DNA from 3 places in the Pseudomonas sp. E45-MNA-CIBAN-0222 genome. Region 1 is predicted to be linked to each of the others. Evidence: predicted binding sites of a transcription regulator. Region 1 holds the regulator's gene; each other region holds the start of a gene.
The links. The regulator LexA, encoded in region 1, represses DNA repair genes until DNA is damaged. The targets are predictions, from matches to a motif close to CTGTNTNNNNANACAG.

Region 1 (10,617 bases):
ATCTTGAAACCGCTCAACTGAGTCAGGCCGGTACCGCCGATGATGGCATGGACTGTCATGGGTAATCCTTGAAAGAGAAAAGTCAGGCGATCAGATCGGCGGCCTTCAGCGCGCCCATGGCGTCCAGCCAACGAGGGTTCTGCTTGTAATCCACCGCGTATTCGCTACGAGCGCGCATGCTAGAAAGCGCAGAGGGAGGTGTAGCGCCCAGGCGTTGTAGCGCACCCAACGCCAGCTCCGCTGCCGCCCGATCATTGCACACCAGCCCCATGTCACAACCAGCAGCCAAGGCAGCTTGAATCCGGTCAGCCGCATCCCCGGCGACATGCGCACCGGCCATCGACAGATCATCACTGAATATCACGCCCTTGAAGCCGAGCTCGCTACGCAGAATGTCCTGCAGCCAGCGTCGCGAAAAGCCCGCGGGCTGGTCATCGACCTGAGGATAGATCACATGCGCAGGCATGATCGCGTCCAGGCTGCCGCTAAGTGCCCGGAAGGGAATCAAGTCACAGCCGCTCAGCTCTTCGAGGCTTCGCTCATCGACGGGGATGGCAACGTGAGAGTCCGCCTCGGCCCAACCATGACCGGGAAAGTGCTTTCCAGTGGCCGCCATGCCAGCAGCATGCATCCCACGGATGAAAGCGTCGATCAGCACCACAGCATTCTGCGGATCACCCTCGAATGCTCGCGTTCCCACCACTGCGCTGCGCTGATGGTCGAGATCAAGAACCGGCGCGAAACTGAAATCCAGCCCTACAGCCAGCACCTCAGTCGCCATCACCCAACCGCAGGCTTCGGCTAGCCGCGGGGCATCGGTGCAACGTGCCAGTTCACGCATCGGCGGAAGCTTTACGAAGCCCTGGCGTAGCCGCTGCACGCGGCCGCCTTCTTGATCCACCGCCAAGAGCAAGTCCGGCCGAACAGCTCGGATCGAGCGGCACAGTTCATCGACCTGGCGCCGATGCTCGATATTTCGCGCAAACAGAATGAGCCCGCCCACCTCGGGCTGGCGTAGCAGGTGCCGATCCTCGGCAGTCAGCCAGGTACCGGCGATGTCCAGCATCAGTGAACCGTGCATAGGCAGAAGGGATCCTTATTCGAGTTCGGCGGCGACCCAGTTCGGACAGGACGCCTCGTCGATGCTCACCGCACAGTGAGGCGGCACCAATGGAAAGAGTTGAAGCAGGTCGGCGTTGCGCATGCGAATGCAGCCGTGAGAAAGAGGCACGCCCATCGGCTCGCAATCAGGAGTGCCGTGAATGTAGATGTAACGGCGGAACGTATCGACCGCCCCCATTCGATTGACTCCCGCCTCACACCCACTGAGCCAGAGGATACGAGTCAGGATCCAATCTCGCCCAGGAAAGCTATCGTGAAGGGCCGCAGACCAAACCTCGCCGGTCCAGCGCCGCCCTCGCAAAACCGCTGCCGCAGGCAGGCCGTCACCGATTCGCGCACGCACCTGATGCATGCCACGTGGCGTGCAGCCAGAGCCATTCTGCTCACCGACGCCGTTGCGTCCGGTGGAAACAGGAAAACGCAGACATAGCCGCCCGCCAGCGAAACCGTAGAGTTGCTGATCAGCAATAGAGATATGCAGAAGATCGAGAGATACCATGGGCGGCTAGCTTAGCCGATCAGCCGGCAGGCTTGTAGATCAAGCCTTTGCCGGAATGGCCACCGCGTTACGCCGCCCGATCGGTAAAGCCGCGGCCAGCGTCGTGTCATCGATACCACTGTCGGCGCGCATACCCGCTGCGAGAAACGGCACCATCATGCGCATGACCTGTTCGATCGATGTTCTGACGCCGAAGTCGTTCTCGGAAATCGCGCGCAGCGCTTTGATACCGGACATACTGAATGCCGCGGCCCCCAGCATGAAATGCACGCGCCAGAACAGTTCGATAGGTGGAATGGCCGGGGCTGCGTCATGCACCTTGAGCATGTAGCGGCGGAACACTTTGCCGTACATGTCTTCCAGATAACGTCGCAAATGGCCCTGACTCTGGCTGAAAGAAAGGCCCAAAAGGCGCATGAAGATAGAGAGATCATCGCCGCTACGCGGTTTCACCGCCAAGGCTTGCTCGACAAGAATCTCCAGCAACTCTTCGAGCGTGTCCTTTTTATCGGTTAACGCCTCACGCCTATCCAATTCGCGCTCAAGGCTGGCGCAGAATGGACCGAGAAATCGCGAGAAAACGGCCTGGATCAGAGCCTTCTTCGAACCGAAATGATAGTTCACCGCAGCCAGGTTGACCCCAGCTTTGCTGGTAATCAAGCGAAGCGAGGTTTCGGCGAAGCCTTTTTCTGCGAACAGCTGTTCCGCTGCATCAAGAATGCGCTCAACTGTTTCCGACTGCGCCATGCCCCCTCCGAAAGACAAACAACTGTTTGAAACTTACGTTTCACCGACCGGCAAGTCAACCACGAAACGCCTTGTGGCACTAGCGTCATTGTCGCAGACGCGTCATGTCGCCAGCGGGGCGGAGTAACTGCGCGCTCGAAACATTCGTTGCCAAGGCCTGATCACTGTATATAATCCCAGTCACTGTATAAAAGAACAGAGACCGACATGATCAAGCTGACGCCTCGCCAGACGGAAATCCTCGCGTTCATAAAGCGCTGCCTGGAAGACAATGGGTATCCGCCCACTCGCGCAGAGATCGCTCAGGAACTCGGCTTCAAGTCGCCCAACGCTGCCGAAGAGCATCTCAAGGCCCTTGCCCGCAAAGGTGCTATCGAGATGACGCCCGGCGCGTCCCGCGGGATACGTATTCCAGACTTCGAACCCGCCGCATCCGAGAATGGCCTGCCGATCATCGGCCGCGTTGCAGCTGGCGCGCCGATTCTGGCGCAGCAACATGTCGAGGAATCCTGCCAGATCAGCCCAGGCTTTTTCCATCCGCGTGCCGATTATCTGCTACGCGTGCATGGCATGAGCATGAAGGATATCGGCATCTTCGACGGCGACCTGCTCGCTGTGCACACCACCCGCGAAGCGCGCAACGGCCAGATCGTAGTCGCTCGCATTGGCGACGAAGTCACGGTGAAACGCTTCAAGCGTGACGGCAAGAAGATTTGGCTGTTGGCGGAGAACCCCGAGTTCGCGCCCATCGAGGTGGACCTCGAACAGCAGGAACTGGTGATAGAAGGCTTGAGTGTCGGCGTCATACGCCGCTAAGGAGAAGGTTCATGCAGTACCAGACCAGCACTTCCCGGCCCCAACTTTCATTGTTCGACGGCGTCATAGCGCAAAGCCTGGCGCCGTTCGGCAGTCTTAAACCACGCACCAAGCCCGAGCAGGAAAAGGAACACCTGAGCGAGTTGAGCCTGAGCGGCAGCAGCGAACACTGCCACCTGTTGCTCGCTCCAGTCCTGCGTGAACTCGGTGATGCGACAGACAGTCGGTGGCTGACGCTTATCGCTCCGCCCGCTTTCCTCTCGCAGAATTGGCTGCGTAAATGCGGCCTGAATCGCGAACGGATCATCCTGCTGCAACCACGCGACGCGGAAGGCGCGCTGGAGCTTGCCTGCAAGGCTCTGGCTTCAGGCTGCAGCCATACCGTGGTCAGTTGGTTTGATCAGCTCAATGGTGCGACCCGCAGCAAGCTCCGTGCTGCAGCGAGCCTGGGCGATGCGCAGAGCTTGAATATTCGCCTGGGATGCTGAGCGACAGAGCACAGGGAAGTGCCGTTACATCGCTTATGGGGTCCTGACGGTACTGCGTACGAGTTCCAGCACGCTCAGTGCAGAACACGCGGCTCGTCATCGTCACGCTCGAAATCACCTTCCGACATACGGCCAGCCATCTGAACGCCGACGTTGAACATCGCCTTGGCGATCTCGACGTGTTGCCCCTGCAGGAACGCCTTGGCATCGCTGGAGAAATCCAACGTGACCAGCACCTCTTCGTCCTCGGCACGACGAAGCACGATGCGCCCGTCCGGTAGCTCGACGATTTCCAGAAAAGATGTAGGCATGGATCAGCTCCGCGTGAAAGGCCGCCATTGTAACAGCCGACCAGTCTCTGGGCAGCCTTTGCTGAGTCGCAGAACCGATGCAGCCCATCGACGCATGCACTGCGAGCGCAATCAAACCATCCACTTCCAGAAAACGGTACGCACATGAGGCAGTGCCACGTAGCATGCGCTGAAAAAAGCGCGTGCACGCCGTGCCTCGCAATAAGGACTTGCGCATGACCACTCGCATACTTCTGCTTACCGCTCTGGCCATGCTGGCCTTCGCTGGCAATTCCATACTTTGCCGTATCGCCTTACGGGACACCGCCATCGACCCTGCCAGTTTTACCGGTCTACGGATCCTTGCCGGAGCACTCACGCTCTGGCTTCTGTTACAGATCGGTAAGACCAGACAATCAGCAGGCGGCGACTGGTTGAGCGCCCTGGCGCTGTTCGTCTACGCGGCCAGTTTTTCCTATGCCTATATCAATCTGGATGCCGGAGCGGGCGCCCTGCTGCTATTCGGCGCAGTGCAGTTGAGCATGCTTGCGTGGGGCTTGCTGCGCGGCGAGCGCTTCAGCGGCGGGCAGATTGGCGGTTTGCTGCTGGCGTTGAGTGGGTTGCTGATCCTGCTACTGCCGGGAAGCCGTGCACCAGCATTGGATGGGGCACTGCTCATGCTGCTGTCCGGTGTTGCCTGGGGCATCTATTCGCTGCGCGGACGGGGCGCGAGCAATCCTCTGGCAGCAACTGCGGGCAATTTCATCAAGGCCGTGCCATTCGCTGCAGTGCTTTGTCTGGTGATGCTTGGCCAGCAGCAATGGGATGCGCCAGGAATCATGTACGCCCTGCTCTCCGGGGCGCTGACATCTGGCGTCGGCTATGCCATCTGGTACGCAGCGCTGCCCGGTCTTGTGGCAATACAGGCGGCGAGCGTGCAGCTCAGCGTTCCGCTACTCACCGCCATTGCCGGGGCTGTGCTGCTGAATGAAGCGCTAACGGCAACGCTGATTATCTCAGGCGCGGCGATTCTCGGCGGCATCGCCATGGTCCTGAGCATCAGGCACCGCAGCTGATACCGCGGCACCGCTGTCACCACTCGGTGAGCGACTCACGAAAACGCAACGCCAGGCCTTTGAGGTTCTGTCGCCAGGCTTCCAGCTCGACACGCGACAGCGGCGGCACTTCATCCTCGACACTGACTGCCTCGATCAGCGGCTGCCGCGGATCGGTCTTGGCCTTGGCAGGAGCGCGTGGCGGCTGGAAAAGCTGCTTGTAGGCAGCAAGCAACTGTCCGAGCCAGGTGCTTGGCTGCTCCGACAACTCCAGCAATTCGGCGAGCTCCGGGCTCGGCGCAGCCTCGAGCACGCTACGGGTTAGAAACGCCTCGACCATCGGCGCATCCGCACCGGGCGATCGGTAGTAACCAGCGATTTCATGGCACAGTCCAAGCAAGGCACCGTAGAGGTGGAACAGGCAAGCCTCGCGCTCAGCCTGAATCATGCCTTGAGAATTCATCGACGCAGACTCTTCGGCCTTGCGCCAGCTTTCCAGTGACAAGCCGGCGAAGAAGATCTTCTGATTGGTGCGCGTGTAGAGCTCGTGAGCCATGGCGTGCCCTCCGAAAGAAGATGAACAGAGAATGGACCTTCACAGGTTGCCGCACCAGATCGGCTGACGAAGCGTCAGCCGATCTGAAGAACGCGCGCCTTCCGGCCGACCCGCTGAGTGGTCGACCGCAGCGAAATCAGCGCTTGTCTTCGACCTTCCACTTGCCGCCGTCGTAGAACGCCTTCCAGCCGGTCGGCTTGCCGTCCACTTCGGTCTGCACGTACTGCTCCTTGGTCTTGCGGCTGAAGCGGATGACCGCAAAGCGGCCTTCCGGATCTTTCTGCGGCGCATCGAGCAGGAAGTGGTACTTGGGATCGATCTCGTCCTTGTGCGGAATCAGCTCACGCACCAGGGGCGCGCGGGTTTCGCGATTCTTCGGGAACTGACTGGCAGCCAGGAACAGCCCGGAAGCGCCGTCACGCAGCACGTAGGTGTCATCGACCTTTTCGCACTTGAGCTCGGGCATCTTCACCGCATCCATCTTCGGCGGCGCGGCCTCACCGTTCTTCAGAAGCTTGCGGGTGTTCTTGCACTCGGCATTGGTGCAACCGAAAAACTTGCCGAAACGGCCGGTCTTGAGCTGCATCTCGCTGCCGCACTTGTCGCATTCCAGGCTGGGACCTTCATAGCCCTTGATGCGGTACTGGCCCTTCTCGATCTCGTAGCCGGAGCAATCCGGGTTGTTGCCGCAGATATGCAGCTTCTGCGTCTCGTCGAGCAGATAGGCATCCATCGCGGTGCTGCAGATCGGACAGCGGTGCTTGCCAAGCAGCACGCGGGATTCGGACTCGCCCTCGTCATCGGCCGCAATCTCGTCACCTGGGATCAGGTTGACCGTCGACTTGCAGCGCTCCTTCGGCGGCAGGCTGTAGCCGGAGCAGCCAAGGAACACGCCGGTGGAAGCGGTACGGATCATCATCGGCCGACCGCAGACCTTGCAGGGGATATCGGTCAGGGTCGGCTGGTTGGCACGCATGCCGTTCTCGCTGGCTTCGGCAACCTCGAGCTTCTTGCGGAAGTCACCGTAGAACTCGTCCAGCACGTGCTTCCAGTCGCGCTCGCCCTGGGCTACGTCGTCGAGATGCTCTTCCATGCCGGCAGTGAAGCCGTAATCCATCAGATTGTTGAAGCTCTCGGACAGACGCTCAGTGACGATGTCACCCATCTTCTCCGAATAGAAACGGCGGTTGTGCAGCGAGACGTAGCCGCGGTCCTGGATCGTCGAAATGATCGCGGCGTAGGTGGACGGCCGGCCGATACCGCGCTTCTCCATCTCCTTGACCAGGCTGGCTTCGGAGTAGCGCGCCGGCGGCTTGGTGAAGTGCTGGCTCGGGTCGAGCTTGAGCAGCTTCATGTCGTCGCCCTTGTTCATCTCTGGCAAGACGTCATCCTCACCGGCCTTGCTCTGCTGCGGCATGACCTTGGTGTAGCCGTCGAACTTCAGGATGCGGCCCTTGGCGCGCAACTCGAAATTGCCGGCAGCGACGGTCACGCTGGTGGACAGGTACTGTGCCGGTGGCATCTGGCAGGCAACGAACTGGCGCCAGATCAGCTCATAGAGGCGCTCGGCATCACGCTCCATGCCTGACAGCTGGGTCGGCCGCATGTTGACGTCGGACGGGCGAATCGCCTCGTGCGCCTCCTGGGCGCCCTCCTTGCTCGAATAGACGTTCGGCTTCTCCGGCAAGTACTTGTCACCGAACTCGCTTTCGATGAAACCGCGCACCATGCCGACCGCATCAGCGGAGAGGTTGGTCGAGTCGGTACGCATGTAGGTGATGTAACCGGCTTCGTACAGGCGCTGAGCCATCATCATGGTCTTCTTCACGCCGAAGCCGAGGCGATTGCTCGCCGCCTGCTGCAGGGTCGAAGTGATGAAGGGGGCCGAGGGCTTGCTGCTGGTCGGTTTGTCTTCGCGTTTGCTGACGCTGTAGTGCGCGCCCTTGAGCTTATCCAGTGCAGCAGTGGCTTGCGCTTCGTTGAGCGGCTTGAAGGCTTCGCCGTTTTCACGCGCGACCTCAAAGCGCACCTTGGCCTGCTGAGCATTCGCCAGGTCTGCGTGTACTTCCCAGTATTCTTCCGGAACGAAAGCACGGATCTCGCGTTCGCGCTCGACAACCAGCTTCACCGCCACCGACTGCACGCGACCGGCAGACAGACCGCGGGCGATCTTCGCCCACAGCAGCGGCGACACCATGTAGCCGACCACACGATCAAGGAAACGACGCGCCTGCTGCGCGTTGACCCGGTTCAGATCGAGCTCACCAGGCTTGGAGAACGCCTCCTGAATCGCCTTCTTGGTGATCTCGTTGAACACCACGCGCTTGTAGCGGCTGTCATCGCCGCCAATCGATTCGCGCAGGTGCCAGGCGATGGCCTCCCCCTCTCTATCCAAGTCGGTCGCGAGATAGATGGTGTCGGCTTCCTTGGCCAGACGACGCAGTTCCTCGATGACCTTCTCCTTGCCCGGCAGGATCTCGTACTTGGCCTTCCAGCCGTGCTCCGGGTCGACGCCCATACGCGTGACGAGCTGGCGCTTGGCCTTCTCCTTCGGCGACAACGCTGGCGCCTCGGCGGCCGCGGCCTTGCCGCGCTTGACCGGCTCCTTGTTGGCAGAACCGCTGGTGGGAAGGTCGCGGATATGGCCGATACTCGACTTCACCACGTACTGGTTACCCAAATACTTGTTGATTGTCTTGGCCTTGGCCGGTGATTCCACGATGACCAGCGATTTACCCATGGAGAGGAGAGTTCCTGAATCTAGAGGTGAACAGAGGCGGCGCCTCCGACAGTTTGAATACCCGTACCGGCGCTAATCGGCAAGGCATCGGCGTACGTTAGTGCGCGTTTTGCGAACGGGCCGACCTGGCAGGACAATTTGTGCTGCTCGGCTCCGTCTGGTGCGAATCAGAGCAGCGGTTCGATGCCATAAACCAGACGTCGAGGTTTTCGCTCTGCCTAAAAAGCACCGCTATATATAGTGGCGATGGACGTGAGGTCAAGGGCGAGCCTGATGGCCGCATGCCAGCTCAGCCTTCAAAAACACTCTTTTCGGCTTCGATCAGTGCAAAACGCGGGACCGTTTCGCCGTTGACTTCGACGCTCTCGCTGAACATCGACAACGGGCGCACCCAAAGTCCGCGTTCCCCATACAGCGCCTGGTAGAACACCACAAACTCCTCGGTCTCGGAGTGCCGCGCAACGGCGAACACGCGATACTCCGGCCCCTTGTAATGGCGATAACGCCCCGGCTGCAACTGCATGCCTACCTCCACACAAATACAAAAAAGAAAAACCGGGGCACCAGGCCCCGGCTTCCATGCACCGGCTGACAATCATATTCCCGCTCAGTAGCGAGATTGGCTGTCAGCCTAGCGCAGTCATTTGCATCTGTCTGTTAGACGCGTTCGAAGACCGTACTGATCCCCTGGCCTAGACCGATACACATGGTGGCGATACCGATCGTACCGTTGTTCTGCTTCATCACGTTCAGCAGGGTGCCGGAGATACGCGCACCGGAGCAGCCGAACGGGTGACCCAGGGCGATGGCGCCGCCATGCAGGTTGACCTTCTCTTCCATCTTGTCGAGCAGCTTGAGGTCCTTGAGCACCGGCAGAGCCTGTGCAGCGAAGGCTTCGTTCAGCTCGACGTGGCTGATGTCGTCCATGGTCAGACCGGCGCGCTTGAGCACCTTCTGGGTGGACGGCACCGGGCCGTAACCCATGATTGCCGGGTCAACGCCAGCCAGTGCCATGGCGCGAACCACGGCCAACGGCTGGATGCCGAGATCCTTGGCGCGCTGGGCGGACATGACGATCATGCAGGACGCACCGTCGGTGATCTGCGAGGAAGTACCTGCAGTCACGGTACCGCCCTTCGGGTTGAACGCAGGCTTCAGCGCAGCCAGGCTTTCCAGGGTGGTGTCCGGACGGATGGTTTCGTCGTAATCGAAGACCTTGAGGAAACCGTCCTCGTCGTAGCCTTCCATCGGGATGATCTCATCCTTGAAGTTGCCTTCCAGCGTGGCCTTGTGCGCCAGGCGGTGCGAACGCTCACCGAAGGCGTCCTGCTGCTCACGGGTGATGCCGTGCATCTTGCCGAGCATTTCAGCGGTCAGGCCCATCATGCCGGACGCTTTGGCGGCGTACAGCGACAGCTGCGGGTTCGGGTCCACGCCGTGCATCATGCTGACGTGGCCCATGTGCTCCACACCACCGATGACGAACACGTCACCGTTGTTGGTCTGGATGGCCTGCACGGCAGTGTGCAGGGCGCTCATGGACGAACCGCAGAGGCGACTCACGGTCTGGCCGGCGCTGGTGTGCGGGATACGCGTCATCAGCGAAGCCATGCGGGCGATGTTCCACCCCTGCTCGAGGGTCTGGTTCACGCAGCCCCAGATCACGTCCTCGACTTCGGCCGGGTCGATCTTCGGGTTGCGCGCCAGCACGCCGTCGATCAGGTGTGCGGACATGGTTTCAGCGCGGGTATTACGGTGCATGCCGCCCTTGGAGCGCCCCATCGGGGTGCGACCGAAGTCGACGATGACTGCATCTCTTGGATTCAGGCTCATGAATTCTCTCTCCCTCGATTAACCGTAGAAGCGCTGGCCGTTGGCAGCCATCTCACGCAGCTTCGCGGTCGGGTGGTACAACGGGCCCAGGTCGGCGTACTTGTCGGCCATCGCGACGAACTCGGCGACGCCGATCGAATCGATGTAGCGCAGCGCACCACCACGGAAGGGTGGGAAGCCAATGCCATAGATCAGGCCCATGTCGGCTTCGGCAGCGGTCTCGACGATGCCGTCTTCCAGGCAGCGCACGGTTTCCAGGCACAGCGGGATCATCATGTAGTTGATGATGTCCTCGTCGGACAGCTCGCGAGTCTCGGCAACGATCGGCTTGAGCAGCTCGTAGGCCTCGGCATCGACGACCTTCTTCGGCTTGCCCTTCTTGTCCATCTCGTAGGCGTAGAAGCCCTTGCCGTTCTTCTGGCCGAGGCGGTTGGCCTCGTACATGACGTCGACAGCCGTGCGGGTGTCGTC
Region 2 (10,617 bases), on a different contig from region 1:
CTGCACTGGACGATCGGTAGCGCGCTGTTCTCCCTGTTCGGCGCCGGGCTGCTGGGCCTGGCGCACACCTGGCCGAGCGTCAACAAATGGACCCACGGCACCTTGATCACTGCCATGCACGGCCATGCGGCGTTCTATGGGGCCTACGCGATGATTGTCATGGCGATGATCACTTATGCCTTGCCATCGCTGACTGCCGGGCGCCGGGAGCAGGGCACTGCGCTGGGCTACTGGGCGTTCTGGCTGCAGATCACCGGCATGTTCGGTATGACGCTGTCGTTCGCCACGGCCGGCATTGCACAGGTCTATCTGGAGCGGATCATGGGCATGGGCTATCTGGATGCGCAGCTCAAGATCCAGATCCATTTCGTGATGCTCATCGCCACCGCCTCGCTGTTCACGGTGGGCGTTGCGCTGTTCATCTACGACTTCTTCCGCTACACGCCACGCTTCGTCCTGAACGATACGGAGCCTGTGCTGGCAGAGACGGAGGTGCGCCCGACGTGACGGTGCCCGAATATCCGCCATTGGCGCAGGCAAGTGAGGAGGCGCCGTTCTACGTAGCGAGCGGTAATGAGGTCGCGATGTTCGAGCGCTGCCATGCGCGCGGTCTGGCGGTCATGCTCAAAGGGCCGACCGGCTGCGGTAAGACCCGCTTCGTCGAGCATATGGCCTGGAAGCTGGGGCGGCCGCTGATCACGGTGGCCTGCCACGATGATCTGTCTGCCAGCGATCTGATCGGGCGCTTCCTCATTCGCCATGACGGCACTGTCTGGCAGGACGGCCCTCTGACCCGAGCTGTACGTGAGGGGGCCATCTGCTATCTAGATGAAGTTGTCGAGGCGCGGCAGGACACCGTGGTCGTCCTGCACGCCTTGACCGATCACCGGCGCCTGTTACCGATCGACAAGACCGGTGAGTTGCTGATGGCATCACCAGGCTTTCAGTTGGTGATCTCCTACAACCCGGGCTACCAGCGCATGCTCAAGGACCTCAAGCCAAGCACGCGTCAGCGTTTCGTGGCTATGGATCTGGATTTCCCGGGCGAAGAGGAGGAGGCGAGGATCGTCCAGCGCGAAAGTGGTGTCGATGCACCGACCGCGCGCGCCCTGGTCACGCTGGCGCGCAGGCTGCGAGCGCTGCGTGACCGTGGCTTGGCCGAGGTGCCCAGCACCCGCCTGCTGATCGCCGCAGGCGCACTTTGCGCCGATGGCATAGCAGTTCGGGAAGCTTGCCTGGCGGCAATCGTCTCGCCCCTTTCGGACGACGAAGCGCTGGTCGGGGCGATGCGCGATCTGGTCGACGGAACATTCATCTAGACCATGGCCGAAGCCGAAGAAGTTCTTACCGACGCTGCGCGGCATGCGACGGTCTTCGCCCAACGCCTTTGGCGCCGCTACAGCCCAGCGCCGGACGCACCGGCAAGTCTGCCCCTTAGCGAAGTGGCTGAGCGCCTGGAGTTGCTACTGGCGGCAGTATTCGGCAACAGCTATCGGCTGCGTATCGCCCAGCCGCCGGCACGACCGACCTTGCTGGCAGACTGGTTCGGCCGAAGTCCCAGGCCGCAGCGACTCGCGGCAGTGCCGGCAACCGATGGTGCGAGTATCTGGTTGCCGCGCACGCTGGATATCCCTGATCGCACACTTGCATCGACTCTCTACAAAGTGATGGCCTTGCAGCAGGCCATGCGTATTCGCCGGGGCTGTGCACTGCCCCAATGGCGCAGTCTGCCGCCACTGGCTGGTGCGCTGTACCACCTGCTGGAAGCCCATGCGGCCGAGCGCGAGTTGTTAGAGGAAATGCCAGGGCTTGCCGACTCGGCGCAGGCATTGCGGGCCTGCGCACTCGCGCGTCGTCCACCGCTGAGTGCATTCGGTTCGGCACGGCGGCCTTTGGAGGCTCGCGTGCGAGCGCTGTTGGTGGGCGAAGCGGATGGTTTTCCGCAATCGCCTACGCCAGAAACCTCATGCGAGTGGGCGACTCGATTGGTGGCCGAATGGGCGTTGGAACCTGCTTCTGGAGGACGCATCGGCCAGGAGCCGCTGTTCGCGGACTGGTGGACCGGAACGTTGCTGGCTCCTGCGATGCGCCATCAGCAGCATACGGTCGCTGCCCAGGCTTCACTCGACCCCACTCAGCCGGCGCCGCAGAGCGTGCGGCTCGAACGGCGACCCGATATTCGTCAGGCGCGCCCCGATGAGGATGAATCGGAGGAAAGCGGACCACTGATGATCCAGTTGGACGAGCCCCATCCCCATGCGGAAGACCCGATGGGCTTGCAGCGGCCCATCGATCGGGACGATGCGGATGCCGAGCTGTTCGGTGAAATGCTCGGCGATCTTCCTCAGGCGCGCCTGGTGGCTTCGCCTGGGCGACCCAAAGAGGTGCTGCTGGCTGATGATCCTCCTGACGCTTCGGCTACCGTGCTTGCGCCCGACATTTCGGCTGCGCAACGAGGGATTGCCTATCCGGAATGGGACTACCGCACGCAGCATTACCGCGAGCAGAACGCCCTCGTTCAGGTACGCGCAGCTCCGCCGGGTAATCCAGCCTGGGTAGCGGAAACGCTCGAGTCCCATCGAGGATTGCTGGAGGGGATTCGTCGCCGTTTCGAATTGCTGCGCACCCATCGGGCCTGGTTGCGCGGTCAGGTCGATGGAGACGAGCTGGATCTGGATGCCTATGTCGATGCGCTAGCGAATCTGCGGGCGGGTAGCGGGCTGACCGACCGTCTGTACCGCACGCAACGTTGCGCGGAGCGGAACCTGGCCATCCTGCTGCTCATCGATGTCAGCGGGTCGACGGACAGCTGGATTTCCCAGGGGCGACGCGTGATAGATGTCGAGCGCGAAGCCCTGTTGCTGGTGAGCATCGCGCTGCAAAGCCTGGGTGCGCCCTACGCGATCCAGGCATTTTCAGGGCAGGGCAGGGAAGCGGTGGTGGTCCGCGATATCAAGACCTTCGAGGAGGCTTATGGCCAGGAGGTGGCGCTACGCATCGCCTCCCTGGAGCCGGAGCATTACACCCGCTGCGGTGCGGCTATCCGTCATGCGAGTGCCAGCCTCATGCGCCAACCGGCGGCCCGTCGGCTGCTGCTGGTGTTGTCCGATGGCAAGCCCAGCGACAACGATGACTACGAAGGCCGATACGGAGTCGAGGACACTCGCCAGGCGGTTCTGGAAGCTGCGCTGCAAGGCATATCGCCGTTCTGTCTGACCATCGACCGGCAGGCCAGCGCCTACCTGCCGCGGATATTCGGCGCGACCCGCTATGCGCTGTTGCCGCGTCCGGACCTGCTTCCCACGGTACTGCTCGACTGGATGAAGCGGCTGGTGCAAGGCTAGCGGCTCTTTGGAACCGCTCGATGAGTGACATGGTATCGCCCACTTGAATACTGTATAAATAGACAGTATTCATGAGGTGAACTCCGTGTGCAGTGCATTCATTTCTTTCGTTCTTAAGGCATTCCCTAGGCGAACGCTGGTATCGAGGTTCGCCTGATGGGAACGGTCGCAGCGCTTGAGGTCCTGCTCGATCAGCGTCGCATATGGCGCGGCCAGCCAGTTGCGCCCGCCGCCGGGGCGCAGCCGACAGGCCATGCTCAACTGGACAGGCGTCTGCCTTCGGGCGGCTGGCCGCAAGCTGCACTGACCGAGATCCTGATGCCCGCAGCCGGGGCAGGGGAGCTACGTTTGCTGTGGCCAACCATTGCCCGCCTTACTGCTGCCGGCCAGCGCGTCGTGCTGGTGGCGCCGCCTTTCATTCCTTACCCGGCAGCATGGCTGGCAGCCGGTGTCGACTTGCAGCATATGGTGATCATCCAGGCGACCGGCAAGGAAGTGTTGTGGGCGGCGGAGCAATGTCTGCGTTCCGGATGCTGTGCGGCCGTCTTGTGCTGGCCACAGCGTGCGGACGACCGCGGCATGCGCCGCCTGCAGGTGGCGGCCGAAAGCGGAGACAGTTTGGGTTTTGCTCTTCGTGATGTCAGTGAAGCAGTCAATCCGTCGCCGGCGGCATTGCGTCTTGTGCTGGATACGCCGCCTGGATGGCTGCGGCTACTCAAATGCAGGGGTGGTGTCGTGCCTCAGACCTCGTTTGCTCTGGCCGAAGGGGCCTGACGCGATGCGCTGGGCTTGCATTGTTCTGCCGCAACTGGCGCTCGACGGGGTGCTGCGCGCGCAAGAAATTGGTGATGCACCGCTGGCCATGATCACCGGCGGCGCGCAACGAAGGCTATTGCAAGCAGTCAACGTGCCGGCACGCCAGCGTGGGCTACGTCCGGGCATGACGCTGACTGCGGCACAGGCTCTGGTGCGAGACTTCATCCGGGTTGAGTACGACTCTCGCGAAATAGAGCGTTCGGAGCGCTTGCTGGCGGCCTGGGCCTATCGCTTCAGCTCGCATGTCAGTCTGTTCTATCCACGCGCCTTGCTGCTGGAGGTGGAGTCCAGCCTTGCACTCTTCGGTCCCTGGCCGCGGTTCGAGGCCAGATTGCGTCAGGAGCTTACCGATCTCGGCTTTCGTCACCGCATCGTGGTGGCACCAAATCCCGTTGCGGCACGGGTGTTGGCAAATGTTCACGATGGCCTGGTGGTAGATGAACAGAGCCTGCTCGAGACGCTCATGCCGCTTTCGCTGGAGCGCCTCGGTCTACCGCGCGACGCTGCCCGGAGCTGTCAACGCATGGGGATACGCACGCTGCGCCAGTTGTTAGCGCTGCCTCGTGCGGGGCTGGCTAAACGGTTTACTGCAGAAGTGCTGTTGCAACTTGACCGCCTGCTGGGGCAACAACCTATAGCGCTGGATTATTTCCTCCCGCCTGAGCGTTTCGAGCAGCGTCTGGAGTTCAATTTCGATGTCGAGTCAAATCAGGCGCTGTTGTTTCCGCTGCGGCGCTTGTGCGCGGATCTGGCTGCCTTTCTCCACGGTCGCGATTGTGGTGTAGAGCGCTTCGTGTTGCACATGGAGCACCGTTCAGCCGCGGACAGCCGGCTCGATGTGGGTTTGCTGAGCCCGGAGCGCGAGAGTGAGCGGCTTTTCGAGCTGGCACGCGCGCGGCTGGAGCGCCTGCAGCTACCGAGTGCGACGCAGGCGCTACGACTGGTGGCTGAGGATTTACCGGTGTTCGTGCCTGAGCGCCGCGAGCTGTTCGATGATCGCCCACAACGTAGCCTGGTCTGGCAGCAGCTGCGGGAGCGTTTGCGGGCTCGCCTCGGTGAGGAGGCGGTTCTAGCGTTGCATGCGCGGGACGATCATCGTCCAGAACATGCCTGGCGGCTGGCTACCGAGAATGGCTCGGGCAGTCATGCATCCGTTGCTCAGCGCCCCGGATGGTTGCTCCCACAGGCGAAGCAGCTGAAAGAGAATGAGGTGCGGATTCTGGGCGGTCCAGAGCGAATCGAGTCCGGCTGGTGGGACGCGGACGATATCCGACGTGACTACTTCCTGATCGAAACCCGCTCTGGACAGCAGGGCTGGGCCTATCGAGCGTTCGGGGAGGCGGGCCCTCTGATGCTGCAGGGTTGGTTCGCATGAATCTGCCCGATTACGCGGAGCTGCATTGCCTGTCTAACTTCAGCTTTCAGCGCGGTGCGTCAAGCGCACTTGAGTTGTTCGAACGTGCTCGCCAGCATGGCTACAAGGCGCTGGCCATTACGGATGAATGCTCCCTGGCAGGGATCGTGCGTGCGTGGCAGGCCGCCAAGGAGTCAGGTGTGCCCTTGATCGTCGGCAGCGAGATGAAGGTCGAGGATGGCCCCAAGCTGGTGCTGTTGGTGGAGAGCATTCAGGGCTACCAGAATCTTTGCCGCATCATCACTCTGGCACGCCGGCGTGCGCAGAAAGGGCAGTACCGCTTGCTGCGCGAGGATATCGACCAGTCGGCGCAGGGGCTTCTAGCACTCTGGCTGCCCAAGCTCGATGACAACGAAGCCCATGGTCGTTGGCTCAGTAAGCGCTTTGGTGATCGCCTCTGGCTGGCGGTCGAATTGCACTACGGTAGTGATGACGCACGGCGTCTCGCACATTGTCGGGCTTTGGCTGAATCCTTCGGCATCGCCTTGGTGGCTGCCGGCGATGTCCATATGCATGCCCGCGGACGGCGTGCGCTGCAGGATTGTCTGACAGCCATTCGTCATCACTGCAGCGTTGCCGAGACCGGGCAGCGACTTTTTCCCAATGGTGAGCGTCACCTTCGCTCGCGGGATCAACTGACCGAGCTATACCCAGCCGCGCTGCTCGATGAAACGCTGAGGATTGCCGAGCGCTGCCGGTTCGATCTTGGCGAGCTGCGCTATGAGTACCCCCACGAACTGGTACCGCCTGGTCAGACAGCTACCCAATGGCTGCGCCATCTGACGGAACAGGGGGCGCTTTCGCGCTGGCCCGAAGGCACTCCTGCGGTCGCCCGTGAGCGGATCGAAAGCGAACTCCAGTTGATCGCCGAGCTGGGTTACGAAAGCTATTTCCTGACCGTGCATGACATCGTCCGCTTTGCTCGCGAACGCAGCATTCTCTGTCAGGGACGCGGTTCTGCCGCCAATTCCACCGTCTGTTATGCACTTGGCATCACCGAGCTGGATCCGTCACAGCAGCACATGCTGTTCGCCCGTTTTCTATCGAAGGAGCGTAACGAGCCGCCGGATATAGATGTCGACTTCGAGCATGAGCGACGCGAGGAAGTCATTCAGTACATCTTTCGCCGTTATGGCCGCGAGCGGGCGGCATTGACCGCCGTGGTTAGCAGCTATCGCGGCGCCGGGGCGGTGCGTGATGTGGCCAAGGCGCTGGGTCTGCCGCCAGATCAGGTCAGTGCGCTGGCTGATTGCTGCGGTCACTACAGCAGCGCGCCGCCAGCGCCTGAGCGCCTTCTCGAGGCGGGCTTCGACCCGGACAATCCGTTACTGCGTCGGGTGCTGGTGCTGACCAGCCAGCTGGTGGGATTTCCCCGTCATCTGTCGCAGCATCCCGGCGGTTTCGTCATTTCCGAGCGGCCGCTGCAGACGCTGGTACCGATAGAAAATGCCGCGATGGCTGAACGCACCATCATTCAGTGGGACAAGGATGATCTGGACCTGATGGGGCTGCTCAAGGTCGACGTTCTGGCGCTGGGCATGCTCAGCGCGTTGCGCCGCTGCTTCGATCTGATCGAGCGATATCGAGGCCAGCGCTGGACGCTGGCGAGCCTGCCACAGGAGGACCCGGCGACCTACGCCATGATCTCGCGCGCCGATACCGTCGGCGTGTTCCAGATCGAGTCCCGTGCGCAGATGGCCATGCTGCCCAGGCTGCGGCCGCAGACCTTTTATGACCTGGTCATTCAGGTGGCCATCGTGCGGCCAGGACCGATTCAGGGCGATATGGTGCATCCCTATTTGCGTCGGCGTAACGGTGAGGAGCCGGAAACCTATGCGTCCGAAAAACTTCGTACCGTGCTCGAACGAACGCTGGGTGTTCCGCTGTTTCAGGAACAGGTCATGGAGCTGGCCATCGTCGCGGCCGATTACACACCCGGCGAAGCCGATCAGTTGCGTCGCTCCATGGCGGCATGGAAGCGTCATGGAGGGCTCGAGCCGCACCGGCAGCGGCTGACCGAGCGCATGCTCGCCAATGGTTACCAGGCTGAATTCGCCGCACGCCTGTTCGAACAGATCAAAGGCTTCGGCAGTTATGGTTTTCCCGAATCCCACGCTGCCAGCTTCGCCCTGCTGACCTACGCCAGCAGCTGGCTGAAATGTCATGAACCTGCGGCTTTTGCCTGCGCCCTGATCAACAGCTGGCCGATGGGTTTCTATAGCCCCGATCAGATCCTTCAGGATGCGCGGCGCCATGGCATTGAAATCCGCCCGGTCGATATTCGTTTCAGCGACTGGGAGTGCTCATTGGAAAGTAGCGGGCAGGGCGACGCAGCCATCCGGCTGGGCTTGTGCCTGGTGCGTGGTTTTAACGAAGAGGTCGCGCAACGCCTGGTACTAACCCGGCGGCAGGCGGCGTTTGTCGATATAGAAGATGTTTGTCGGCGCGCAGCGCTGGATCAGCGTTCGCGGGAGCTGCTTGCCGATGCCGGCGCGCTACGAGGCCTTGTTGGGCACCGCCACAGAGCCCGTTGGGCCATTGCTGGTGTCGAGGAGCAGATGCCACTGTTCGCCGGGCTGGTGGCACAGGATTCTGCAGTGACGCTGCCGCTGCCCAGCGTGGCTGAAGATATGCAGAGCGATTATGAGCTGCTTGGAACCACTCTCGGTCCGCATCCTTTGAAACTGCTGCGTACGGCGTTACGGGCCAGGCGCTGCCTGGCGTCCAAGGACCTGATCGGCGTGGCGAGCGGGCGTCAGATACGGCTGGCGGGGCTGGTGACCGGAAGGCAAAAGCCACAAACAGCCAGTGGCGTGATCTTCGTGACACTGGAAGACGAATTCGGCATGGTCAACGTCGTGGTGTGGCACCACCTGGCAGAGCGGCAGCGCCGAGCGCTTATCGGTTCGCAACTGTTGCAGGTGGAGGGCAAGCTGGAAAGTCAGGATGGTGTCAGGCATCTGATAGCAGGACGGCTGACCGACTTGACTGCGCTATTAAGTGGGTTGGATGTGCGCAGCCGTGACTTCCACTGATCATCCTAGGCAACAAGCGCTTCGTGATCGGTGTGACAGGCGGGGTGACTTATGTCAACCGAGCCACTAGAATGCTTGCCCATTCTGGGGCCGGAACGCCCGGCTTATGTCTGTGCAACGAGGAAAATCCATGCAAGTTTCTGTTGAAAGCACCTCCGCTCTTGAGCGCCGCATGACCATCGGCGTGCCGGTCGAGCGCATCGAGACCGAAGTCAACAAGCGTCTGCAACAGACCGCCAGCCGTGCCAAGATTCCTGGATTCCGCCCCGGCAAGGTGCCGATGAGCGTAATCCGTCAGCGTTACGAAGAAGCGGCTCGCCAGGAAGCCCTGGGCGACCTGATTCAGTCGACCTTTTATGAAGCCATCGTTGCCGAGAAGCTGAACCCGGCCGGCGCTCCGTCTGTCGAGCCGAAAGTGTTCGAAAAAGGCAAGGACCTCGAGTACGTCGCCACATTCGAAGTATTCCCAGAGTTTGAGGTCGCTGGCCTTGAAGCCATCGAGATCGAGCGCCTGCAGGCTGAAGTGGCCGATAGCGACGTCGACAACATGCTGGAAATCCTGCGCAAGCAGAATACTCGCTTCGAGAACGTCGAGCGTGCTGCCGAAGACGGCGACCAGCTGAACATCGATTTCGTCGGCAAGATCGACGGCGAGGCCTTCGCTGGTGGCTCGGCCAAGGGCACTCAGCTCGTTCTGGGCTCGGGTCGCATGATCCCTGGTTTCGAAGACGCCCTGGTCGGTGCCAAAGCCGGTGAAGAGCGCGTGATCAACCCGACTTTCCCCGAGGATTACCAGAACCTCGATCTGGCAGGTAAAACCGCCGAGTTCACCGTTACCGTGAACAGCATTGCCGCTCCGCAGCTGCCAGAGCTCAATGACGAGTTTTTCGCTCAGTTCGGCGTGCAGGAAGGCGGCGTAGAAGGCTTCCGCGCCGAAGTCAAAAAGAACATGGAGCGCGAGCTGCGCCAGGCCATCAAGACCAAGGTGAAGAACCAGGTCATGGAAGGTCTGGTAGCTGGCAATCCTATCGAAGTACCCAAGGCGCTGATCGACAACGAAGTGAACCGTCTGCGCGTCCAGGCCGTTCAGCAGTTCGGCGGCAACATCAAGCCTGACCAGCTGCCGGCTGACCTCTTCCAGGAGCAGGCCAAGCGTCGCGTCGTTCTAGGCCTGATCGTGGCTGAAGTGGTCAAGCAGAAAGAGCTGAAGCCCGATGAAGCTCGCGTTCGCGAGCTGATCGAAGAGATGGCTTCTGCCTATCAGGAACCGGAGCAGGTAGTTTCCTGGTACTACAAAAATGACGAGCAGTTGAACGAAGTGCGTTCGGTTGTGCTCGAAGAGCAAGTTGTAGATACTGTCCTGCAGCAGGCTAAGGTGACCGACAAGTCGGTCTCCTACGAAGAAGCTGTCAAGCCTGCGGAAGCCCCGCAAGCTGCCTGATTTCTTCACATATTCGAGTGCACAAACATAAGCCAGCCTCGTGCTGGCTTATGTCTTTTAAGGCATGACATAGGGAGTATCGTTGGAACATGTCCCGCAATCCTTTTATGCAAGTTCCGGACATTCAGGCCGCCGGCGGCCTGGTCCCGATGGTGATCGAGCAATCCGCACGCGGTGAGCGCGCCTATGACATCTATTCCCGTCTCCTGAAGGAGCGGGTGATCTTCATGGTCGGCCAGGTCGAAGACTACATGGCCAACCTGATTGTCGCGCAGATGCTGTTCCTCGAGGCCGAAAACCCTGAGAAGGACATTCATCTGTACATCAACTCCCCGGGTGGCTCGGTAACTGCCGGCATGTCGATCTACGACACCATGCAGTTCATCAAGCCTGACGTGTCGACCATCTGTATCGGCCAGGCCTGCTCCATGGGAGCTTTGTTGTTGACTGGCGGCACCGCTGGCAAGCGTTATTGCCTGCCGCATTCACGCATGATGATTCACCAGCCGCTTGGTGGCTTTCAGGGTCAGGCTTCGGATATCGAGATTCACGCGCGTGAAATCCTCA
Region 3 (10,617 bases), on a different contig from region 1:
CAGCCGGCGCACGGTCTTCTCGGGACCGAATTTCAGCGCCTCACAGATCGCCTGCCCCGCCGCGATGGTGGTGGTGCAGTAGATCTTGTGCTGCAGAGCGTTACGACGAATGGAGTAGGAGTCAGCAATCGACTGACGGCCCTCGGTGGTATTGATGATCAGGGTGACTTCGTCATTCTTGATCATGTCGACCACATGCGGACGGCCCTCGGTCACCTTGTTGACGCGACGCACAGGTAAACCCGCCGCTTCGATCAGCTTGGCGGTACCAGCAGTGGCCACCACCTCAAAGCCCAGCTCGATCAAGTCACGCGCAACGCCCGCCACCAAGGGCTTGTCGTCATCACGCACACTGATAAAAGCCACACCGGCATTCGGCAGAATTTCACTGGCGCCCGACTGGGCCTTGGCAAAGGCTTCACCGAAGGTATCGCCCACGCCCATCACTTCACCAGTGGACTTCATTTCTGGGCCGAGGATGGGGTCGACGCCTGGGAACTTGGCGAACGGGAACACAGCTTCCTTGACGCTGAAGTACGGCGGGATGATTTCGGCGCTGTAACCCGCTTCTTCGAGTGTTTTGCCGGCCATGACACGCGCGGCCACCTTGGCCAGCGAGACGCCAACGCACTTGGAGACAAACGGCACGGTACGCGAAGCACGCGGGTTCACTTCGATGACGAAGATGTCCTCACCCTGCACGGCCATCTGCACGTTCATCAGGCCGACAACATTGAGCTCCAAGGCCATTTTCTTGACCTGATCGCGGATCTCGTCCTGGATATGCATCGGCAGCGAGTACGGCGGCAGCGAGCAGGCGGAGTCACCGGAGTGCACGCCGGCCTGTTCGATGTGCTGCATGATCGCGCCGATCACTACGGTTTCGCCGTCGCACACCGCATCCACGTCCACTTCGATGGCGCAATTGAGGAAGTGGTCGAGCAGCACCGGGCTGTCGTTGGAGACTTTTACCGCTTCGCGCATGTAACGCTTTAGCTCGTCTTCCTGGTAGACAATTTCCATTGCACGACCGCCCAGTACATAGGACGGACGCACCACCAGCGGGTAACCGATGGTCTTGGAGTGAGCCAGGGCTTCTTCTTCACTACGCGCGGTGGCGTTGGCCGGCTGGCGCAGACCAAGGCGCTGAACCATCTGCTGGAAGCGCTCACGGTCTTCGGCGCGATCGATGGCGTCCGGGCTGGTACCGATGATAGGCACGCCAGCTTCCTCCAGGGCGCGGCAGATCTTCAGCGGGGTCTGGCCGCCGTACTGCACGATCACACCCTTGGGCTGCTCGACGCGGACGATTTCCAGTACGTCTTCCAGGGTCACCGGCTCGAAGTACAGGCGGTCGGAGGTATCGTAGTCGGTGGAGACGGTTTCCGGGTTGCAGTTGACCATGATGGTCTCGTAGCCGTCTTCACGCAGCGCCAGCGCCGCATGTACGCAGCAGTAGTCGAACTCGATGCCCTGGCCAATACGGTTCGGGCCGCCACCGAGAATCATGACCTTGTCGCGGCTCGACGGATTGGCTTCGCACTCTTCCTCGTAGGTCGAGTACATGTAGGCGGTGTCAGTAGCGAACTCGGCAGCGCAGGTGTCGACGCGCTTGTACACCGGCAGCACCTTGAGTTTGTGACGGTGGCTGCGCAGGTTCTTCTCGGTCACACCCAGCAGCTTGGCCAGGCGAATGTCGGAGAAGCCTTTGCGCTTGAGTGTGTACATCGAGTCGCGATCAATACTGGACAGCGCCAGGGTCTTGATGCGCTCTTCGTCCTTGATCAGGTCTTCGATCTGAACCAGGAACCACTCATCGATATTGGTCAGCGCGAAGACATCAGCCACGGTTTTACCCGCACGGAAGGCATCGGCGATATACCAGATACGGTCAGCGCTGGGCACGGTCAGTTCGCGGCGCAGGGTGCTCTCGGCTTCAGGATCGGCCAGATCGAGTTTCTCATCGAAACCAGCCACACCCACTTCCAGACCGCGCAGGGCTTTCTGCAGGGATTCCTGGAAGGTACGGCCGATGGCCATGACCTCACCGACCGATTTCATCTGCGTAGTCAGGCGGGCGTCGGCCTTCGGGAATTTCTCAAAGGCGAAACGCGGGATCTTGGTCACTACGTAATCGATGGCCGGCTCGAACGATGCCGGGGTGCGGCCGCCAGTGATGTCATTGCTCAGCTCGTCGAGGGTGTAACCCACCGCCAGCTTGGCGGCGATCTTAGCGATCGGGAAGCCGGTAGCCTTGGAAGCCAGCGCCGAGGAACGCGATACGCGTGGGTTCATCTCGATCACGACCATACGGCCGGTGTTCGGGCAGATGCCGAACTGCACGTTGGAGCCGCCGGTTTCCACGCCGATCTCACGCAGCACCGCGAGCGATGCGTTACGCAGGATCTGGTATTCCTTGTCGGTCAGGGTTTGCGCCGGGGCAACGGTGATCGAGTCGCCGGTGTGCACGCCCATCGGGTCGAAGTTTTCGATGGCGCAGACGATGATGCAGTTGTCCTTCTTGTCGCGGACCACCTCCATCTCGTATTCCTTCCAGCCGATCAGAGACTCGTCGATCAGCAGTTCGCTGGTCGGCGACAGATCGAGGCCGCGAGCGCAGATCTCTTCGAACTCTTCACGATTGTAAGCAATGCCGCCACCGGTGCCGCCCATGGTGAACGACGGGCGAATGATGCAGGGGAAGCCGACCTTCTCGAGCACACCGTAGGCTTCATCCATATTGTGGGCAATGCCGGAAACCGGGCAGGCAAGGCCAATGTTCTTCATCGCCTTATCGAAGCGCGAGCGGTCTTCAGCCTTGTCGATGGTATCGGCGTTCGCACCGATCATTTCTACGCCGAATTTTTCCAGAACGCCGTGCTTTTCCAGGTCCAGCGCACAGTTCAGCGCGGTCTGGCCACCCATGGTCGGCAGCAGTGCATCGGGCCGCTCCTTCTCGATGATCTTGGCCACGGTGGCCCACTTGATCGGCTCGATATAGGTGGCGTCGGCCATCGACGGGTCGGTCATGATGGTGGCCGGGTTGGAGTTCACCAGGATGACACGGAAGCCTTCCTCTTTCAGAGCCTTGCACGCCTGAGCACCGGAGTAATCGAACTCGCAGGCCTGGCCGATGACGATGGGGCCAGCGCCGAGGATGAGGATGCTTTTGATATCTGTACGTTTTGGCATTTTCTTACTCTCGAATCCTTTAGTCAGTCGACTGGCTTAGCGGCGCTTGGCCATGGCTTCGATGAAACGGTCGAACAGCGGCGCGACATCGTGCGGGCCAGGACTAGCTTCGGGATGACCCTGGAAGCTGAAAGCAACCTTGTCGGTGCGCTCGATGCCCTGCAGGGTGCCATCGAACAGCGACTTGTGTGTCGCACGCACATTGGCCGGCAGACTAGCTTCGTCCACGGCAAAGCCGTGGTTCTGACTGGTGATCATCACCACACCGGTCTTCAGATCCTGAACCGGGTGGTTCGCACCGTGGTGGCCGTTGGGCATCTTCACGGTCGTGGCGCCGGAGGCGAGCGCCAGCAACTGGTGACCAAGGCAGATGCCGAACACCGGAATGTCGGTTTCGAGCACTTGCTGGATCGCCTTGATCGCGTAGTCGCAAGGCTCGGGGTCACCCGGACCGTTGGCCAGGAAGATACCGTCCGGGTTCAGCGCCAGGGCTTCGCTGGCAGGCGTCTGTGCCGGAAGCACGGTGACGCGGCAACCGCGGGCGACCAGCATGCGCAGGATGTTGTACTTCACGCCGTAGTCGAAGGCGACGACATGGTAGGGCAGCTCGCTGGCGGGAATCTCGGCATGGCCGTCATCCTTCAGGCACCAGACACTGGAGCGCCACTCGTAACGCTCCTTGACGCTGACTTCCTTCGCCAGATCCATGCCCTTGAGGCCGGGGAAGCTGCGCGCCAGCTCCAGCGCTTTCTCTTCTGTCGCGTCGCTACCAGCCAGGATGCAGCCGTTCTGCGCACCCTTCTCACGCAGGATACGGGTCAGGCGACGAGTATCGATGCCGGCGATGGCAACGGTGCCATTGGCCTTGAGGTAGTCAGGCAGGGGTTGCTTGTCGCGCCAGTTGCTGGAAATCAGCGGCAGGTCGCGAATAACCAGACCCGCAGCCCAGACTTTCCAGGACTCGGCATCCTCCGGCGTGGTACCCGTGTTGCCGACATGAGGATAGGTCAGGGTTACGATCTGCTTGGCGTAGGAAGGATCGGTGAGGATTTCCTGATAGCCGGTCATGGCGGTGTTGAACACCACCTCACCAATGGTTTGCCCATCGGCGCCGATGGATTCGCCGCGAAAGATGCTGCCATCGGCAAGAGCCAGAATGGCTGGCGTAAGGGCTGGCTTAGTCAAGAGACCTCCCGTAGATCAAGGCTGGAGCAGACGCAGATTGTAAAAAAGCGGGATGACGTGTGAAGGTCATCCCGCTTTTTATTTGATTCATTTCTGCGCAACTTTTAGTGGACACACTAAAGCGAGAAGCTTACAGAAAACCCTATTTCGGGTCCAGCCAAAATGCCCGACAAGCGCACCCGAAGCGGGCACACCCTCCCTGCCTGACAGAAAAACTCATTTCAGACCAAGCACATCCTGCATATCGTAGAGGCCGGCCGGCTTATCTTGCAGCCATAGCGCAGCACGCACCGCCCCCTTGGCGAAGGTCATGCGACTGGAAGCTTTATGCGTAATTTCCACGCGCTCACCGTCCGCCGCGAACAGCACGGTGTGGTCGCCGACCACATCGCCAGCGCGTACGGTGGCGAAGCCAATGGTGTCGCGCTGACGTGCACCAGTCTGCCCTTCACGCCCATACACGGCCACTTTTTCCAAGTCACGCCCCAACGCCTCGGCGACCACTTCGCCCATGCGCAGCGCGGTACCCGAGGGTGCGTCCACTTTGTGCCGGTGATGCGCCTCGATGATCTCGATATCTACTTCGTCGCCCAGCACCCGCGCTGCCGTATCCAGTAGCTTGAGGCACAGATTGACCCCAACACTGAAGTTGGCGGCAAAGACGATCGGAATATCCTTGGCCGCGATAGCCAGCCGCTCCTTCTCTTCCGGCGAAAAACCGGTAGTGCCGATCACCATCGCCCTGCCTGCCCGACGGCAAACCTCGAGATTCTTCAGGGTCACCGACGGGTGGGTGAAGTCGATCAGCACGTCGAATTCGTCGACCGCCCTGGCGAGCTCACCGGTTAGCGGCACACCGAGACGACCAATGGCGGCCAGTTCACCGGCATCGGCACCCACCAAGGTGCTGTCCGGGCGATCGATAGCAGCGGTCAGGCCAGCGGCACCGCCGGTCTGCTGCACTGCTTCGATCAAGGTCTTGCCCATACGCCCGGCGGCGCCGGTCACTGCAATACGTCGCATTCAATCAGCTCCAGGCTGCAGGCCGCAGGTGACAGGCGAGGCTGAAAGCCGGTCGCCTATTACCCGCAGGCCAGTGTCATACATCACCGAAAAAGCGCTTCACACCTTCGAACCAGCCACTGGCCTTGGGTGAGTGGGAGGTGTCACCCTGCAGGGTGCCGCGAAACTCCTCGAGCATCTCACGCTGACGCTTGCTCAGGTTGACCGGCGTCTCCACCGCGACCCGACACAGCAGATCGCCCGCCGCACCACCGCGCACCGGCGCGACCCCCTTGCCACGCAAGCGGAACTGCTTGCCGGTCTGGGTACCTTCAGGAATCTTCAGTTTGACGCGGCCATCCAGCGTCGGCACTTCCAGCTCGCCACCCAACGCGGCATCGGCAAAGCTGATCGGCACTTCGCAATACAAATGTTTGCCATCGCGCTGGAAGATCGCGTGCTCGCGCACATTGACCACCACATACAGATCGCCGGCCGGGCCACCCTGAGTGCCCGCCTCGCCTTCGCCAGACAGACGAATGCGATCACCGGTATCGACACCCGGCGGCACCTTGACCGAGAGTGTCTTCTGCTCCTCCACGCGCCCCTGCCCATGGCAGCTGCCGCACGGATCGGAAATCATCTTGCCGCTGCCGTGGCAGCGCGGGCAGGTCTGCTGTACCGAGAAGAAACCCTGCTGCATGCGCACCTGGCCGATACCGCCACAGGTGGTACAGGTCACCGGGCTGGTGCCCTTCTTCGCACCGGAGCCATCGCAGGTCTTGCACTCAACCAGCGTCGGCACGCGGATAGTCACGGTGGTGCCGCGCACCGCCTCTTCCAAGTCGAGTTCGAGCGTGTAGCGCAGATCGCTGCCACGCTGCGCGCCGCCACGACCGCCGCCGCGGCCGCCACTGAAGAAATCGCTGAACACGTCGCCGAAGATATCGGAGAAGTTCGCACCACCATAACCGGCACCGGCCGCGCCAGCACCCATCTGCGGATCGACACCGGCGTGGCCGTACTGATCGTAGGCAGCCCGTTTGCTCGGATCGGAGAGTACTTCGTAGGCCTCATTGGCCTCCTTGAAGGCGTCCTCAGCCGCCTTGTCCCCCGGATTGCGGTCCGGGTGATGCTTCATCGCAAGGCGCCGGTAAGCTTTTTTCAGCTCCGCCTCGCTAACGCCGCGCTCGACGCCCAGCACCTCATAAAAATCGCGTTTGGCCATAACTATCCTGAACCCTCAATTTCATGCCTTCCAGACACGCCGACGCGGGAGCAAGCCCCCGCGCAGCGGTCGGGCCCGTCCGGACAACACCGGAACGGGCTGGAACGGAAGCAAGCCAGGGCTTACTTGTTGTCCTTGACCTCTTCGAACTCGGCGTCGACCACGTCGTCGCCCGGCTTGGCCTGCTCGTCTGCCGGCTGACCTTCACCACCCTGAGGCTGTTCGGCGTACATCTTCTGCGCAACAGGCGTGGATGCTTGGGAAACCGCAGCAATCTTGGCTTCGATCTCGGCCTTGTCATCGCCCTTGATGGCAACTTCCAGCTCGCCAAGCGCCTTCTCGATTGCCGCCTTGTCATCGTCACTGGCCTTGTCGCCAGCCTCGACCAGCATCTTGCGAGTGGCATGCACCAGTTGGTCACCCTGATTGCGCGCAGTCGCGAGTTCCTCGAACTTGCGGTCTTCCTCGGCATTGGCCTCGGCGTCGCGCACCATCTGCTCAATTTCCTCCTCGGACAGACCCGAGTTGGCCTTGATCACGATGGACTGCTGCTTACCGGTAGCCTTGTCTTTGGCGGACACATGCAGAATGCCGTTTGCGTCGATGTCGAAAGTGACCTCGATCTGCGGCATGCCACGCGGCGCCGGTGGAATCTCGGCCAGGTCGAAGCGCCCCAGCGACTTGTTCTGCGTAGCCTGCTTGCGCTCGCCCTGCAGCACGTGAATGGTCACGGCGCTCTGGTTGTCGTCAGCAGTAGAGAACACCTGAGACTTCTTGGTCGGAATGGTGGTGTTCTTCTCGATCAGCGGAGTCATCACGCCGCCGAGAGTCTCGATACCCAGGGTCAGCGGGGAAACGTCAAGCAGCAGCACGTCCTTGACGTCACCTGCCAGAACAGCGCCCTGAATGGCGGCGCCCATGGCTACGGCTTCGTCCGGGTTGACGTCCTTGCGCGCTTCCTTGCCGAAGAACTCGGCGACCTTCTGCTGCACCAGCGGCATACGGGTCTGGCCACCGACCAGGATCACGTCGTCGATCTTCGATACGTCGACACCGGCATCCTTCAGCGCGATGCGGCAAGGCTCGATGGTGCGCTGCACCAGGTCTTCGACCAGCGCTTCCAGCTTCGCGCGGGAGATTTTCACGTTCAGGTGCTTAGGACCGGACGCATCGGCAGTGATGTACGGCAGGTTGACGTCGGTCTGCTGACTGGAGGACAGCTCGATCTTCGCCTTCTCAGCCGCTTCCTTCAGGCGCTGCATCGCCAGCGGGTCACCCTTGAGGTTCATGCCGCTTTCTTTCTTGAACTCGTCGACGAGGTAGTCGATCAGGCGAATGTCGAAGTCCTCACCACCGAGGAAGGTGTCGCCGTTGGTAGCCAGCACCTCGAACTGGTGCTCACCATCGACTTCAGCGATCTCGATCACTGACACGTCGAAGGTACCGCCACCCAGGTCATAGACGATCACGGTGTGGTCGCCCTTGGCCTTGTCCATGCCGTAGGCCAGCGCGGCCGCGGTCGGTTCGTTGATGATGCGCTTGACGTCCAGACCAGCGATGCGGCCGGCATCCTTGGTGGCCTGGCGCTGGCTGTCGTTGAAGTAGGCCGGCACGGTGATCACCGCTTCGGTCACTGGCTCACCGAGATAGTCCTCGGCGGTCTTTTTCATCTTCTTCAGGATTTCAGCAGAGATCTGCGGCGGCGCCATTTTCTGGCCATTCACCTCGACCCAGGCGTCGCTGTTGTCTGCCTTGACGATCTTGTAAGGGACCATCTGGATGTCTTTCTGCACGACTTCTTCGTCGAAGCGACGACCGATCAGACGCTTGACTGCGTACAGAGTGTTGTGTGGATTGGTCACCGCCTGACGCTTGGCCGACTGACCGACCAGAATTTCGCCATCGTTCGCATATGCGACGATCGACGGCGTAGTACGGCCGCCCTCGGCATTTTCAATAACCTTGGCTTTACCGTTTTCCAAAATCGAGACGCAGGAGTTGGTGGTTCCCAGGTCGATACCAATGATCTTGCCCATTTAATTCGCTCTCCAAATTTCGATTGGTCCGCGCCTGTTTTACCGGCTGCGGGTAACACAAAAACGCTTGGCTACCAGATGGGGGTCGGCAACCGAATTTCAAGCCTTCTCATCAATCGAAGGCGGCGCATCGGCCGGTGCTTTGCTGACAACGACCATTGCCGGACGCAGCAGGCGACCGTTGAGCAGATAGCCCTTCTGAAACACCTTGAGCACGCTGCCCGGCTCGACATGGGTGCTTTCTTCCATGGCCATGGCCTGGTGATGCTCAGGGTTGAACGGCTCGCCATGCGGATCGAGCTGCTCGAGCTGGTGACGGGCCAGTGTGTCCTGCAGCAGCTTGAGGGTCAGCTGGACGCCCTCGCGCATCGGCTTGACCGCCTCATCGTCCGGACTCGATAGCTCGAGGCCACGCTCCAGACTGTCGGCGACGGCCAGAAGATCGCCAGCAAACTTCTCCAGTGCGAACTTGTGCGCCTTTTCCACATCCTGCTCGGCACGCCGACGAATGTTCTGCAGCTCCGCCGCCACACGCAGGGACTGGTCCTGCGCTGCGGCCAACTGCTCTTCCAGCGACTGCACGCGGGCCGCCAGATCCTCGGCTGCGTCCGCATCCGAATGCTCAGGCGTTTCCGGGTTCTGGTTATCCAGGTTCTGCTCGTCAGCCATGGGTCCTCCTCTCTATACGATCAGCGGGCAGCAAACCCGCGCTTGTGCCGCTATATGGGGGCGCGAAAACTGGCTTCAAGGGCTATGGCTGACGGGCAACGCAGGAAATGACGAACCGTAGTACCAAGCGACCGCTCACGCTCATCCCGCAACGCTTGTAGTTGCCACAGAAACCACTGTATAAATACCCAGGCAAGCAACTCAGGAGCCTCACATGCTGGTTCATCTGTCGGTACACAACTACGCCATCGTCGAGCACCTTGACCTCGAGCTCAAACGCGGCATGAGCGTTATCAGCGGGGAAACAGGCGCCGGCAAGTCCATCATGCTTGACGCCCTCGGCCTGACCCTGGGCGATCGTACCGACAGTAGCGTTGTGCGCATTGGCGCCGACAAGGCCGACATCCTCGCCAGCTTCGATCTGGACGACATTCCCGATGCGCGGGCGTGGCTCGCCGAGCGCGATATGGAAAATGACGGGGCCTGCATCCTGCGCCGTGTAATCACCGCAGAGGGCCGCTCTCGCGGCTACATCAACGGCACACCGTGCCCCCAGGGCGACCTCAAAGCACTCGGTGAGCTGCTGATCGATATTCATAGCCAGCACGAGCATCAGTCCCTGCTGAAGACCGACACCCATCGTCGCCTGCTCGATGAGTACAGCGGCAGTCAAGAACTTGCGCGACAAGTGCAGTTAGCCGCGCAACGCTGGAGGCAGACCCGCCAAACACTGGAGCGACTGAGCAATAGTGGCGACGAACAACGCGCACGCCACCAGCTGCTCAGCTACCAACTGGAAGAGCTGGAAAACCTCTCCCTGGGCGAGAACGAACTGGAGCAACTGGAGCACGAACACAAGAACCTGGCCAACGCCGAACAACTGCTCGGCGCCTGCCGTCAGGTCATGGAGTTGTGCAGCGAGAGCGATGCCGGCAATGTGCTTTCAGCGCTAACCGGCAGCCTACAGCGCCTGACCGCCTTCCAGGACCAACCCCAAGCCCTTAGCGAAGCGGTCAACTTGCTGGCAAGCGCGCAGATTCAGGTGGAAGAAGCCATCGGCGAACTCAACCGCTTCGTCGATCATTTCGACGCCGATCCCGAGCGCCAGCAAACGCTGGAGGAGCGCTTGGACACCATCTACACGCTGGCCCGCAAGCATCGGGTGCAGCCAGCGGCACTGCCGGGCCTGCACCAGCAACTGCTGGAAGAACTCGAAGGACTCAATGCCAACGACGAAGCGGTCGAGCGACTTGGTGAAGAGCTAGCAGCGTACGCACGACACTACGAAGAGAAAGCCGGCGAACT

Region 2: imuA (translesion DNA synthesis-associated protein ImuA) is a predicted target of LexA. The motif match lies at 3,395-3,410, and genes of this name have one in related genera.
Region 3: recN (DNA repair protein RecN) is a predicted target of LexA. The motif match lies at 9,489-9,504, and genes of this name have one in related genera.

Annotation. Positions count from the first base shown of each region.
Region 1 covers NZ_JBEOPU010000018.1:34,270-44,886, forward strand. The annotation lists gene AAEZ08_RS20600 (S-methyl-5'-thioinosine phosphorylase) at 1-59, opposite strand, end outside; gene nagZ (beta-N-acetylhexosaminidase) at 83-1,081, opposite strand; gene AAEZ08_RS20610 (L,D-transpeptidase) at 1,097-1,621, opposite strand; gene AAEZ08_RS20615 (TetR/AcrR family transcriptional regulator) at 1,661-2,368, opposite strand; gene lexA (transcriptional repressor LexA) at 2,576-3,184, shown strand; gene sulA (SOS-induced cell division inhibitor SulA) at 3,196-3,672, shown strand; gene AAEZ08_RS20630 (hypothetical protein) at 3,747-3,983, opposite strand; gene AAEZ08_RS20635 (DMT family transporter) at 4,199-5,038, shown strand; gene AAEZ08_RS20640 (DUF6586 family protein) at 5,055-5,573, opposite strand; gene topA (type I DNA topoisomerase) at 5,710-8,313, opposite strand; gene AAEZ08_RS20650 (DUF1653 domain-containing protein) at 8,603-8,836, opposite strand; gene fadA (acetyl-CoA C-acyltransferase FadA) at 8,971-10,146, opposite strand; gene fadB (fatty acid oxidation complex subunit alpha FadB) at 10,165-10,617, opposite strand, start outside.
Region 2 covers NZ_JBEOPU010000001.1:304,607-315,223, forward strand. The annotation lists gene AAEZ08_RS01355 (cbb3-type cytochrome c oxidase subunit I) at 1-507, shown strand, start outside; gene AAEZ08_RS01360 (CbbQ/NirQ/NorQ/GpvN family protein) at 504-1,319, shown strand; gene AAEZ08_RS01365 (nitric oxide reductase activation protein NorD) at 1,323-3,344, shown strand; gene imuA (translesion DNA synthesis-associated protein ImuA) at 3,501-4,118, shown strand; gene AAEZ08_RS01375 (Y-family DNA polymerase) at 4,123-5,535, shown strand; gene AAEZ08_RS01380 (error-prone DNA polymerase) at 5,532-8,609, shown strand; gene tig (trigger factor) at 8,740-10,050, shown strand; gene clpP (ATP-dependent Clp endopeptidase proteolytic subunit ClpP) at 10,140-10,617, shown strand, end outside.
Region 3 covers NZ_JBEOPU010000014.1:50,771-61,387, reverse strand. The annotation lists gene carB (carbamoyl-phosphate synthase large subunit) at 1-3,192, opposite strand, end outside; gene carA (glutamine-hydrolyzing carbamoyl-phosphate synthase small subunit) at 3,229-4,377, opposite strand; gene dapB (4-hydroxy-tetrahydrodipicolinate reductase) at 4,594-5,400, opposite strand; gene dnaJ (molecular chaperone DnaJ) at 5,477-6,607, opposite strand; gene dnaK (molecular chaperone DnaK) at 6,730-8,643, opposite strand; gene grpE (nucleotide exchange factor GrpE) at 8,743-9,312, opposite strand; gene recN (DNA repair protein RecN) at 9,527-10,617, shown strand, end outside.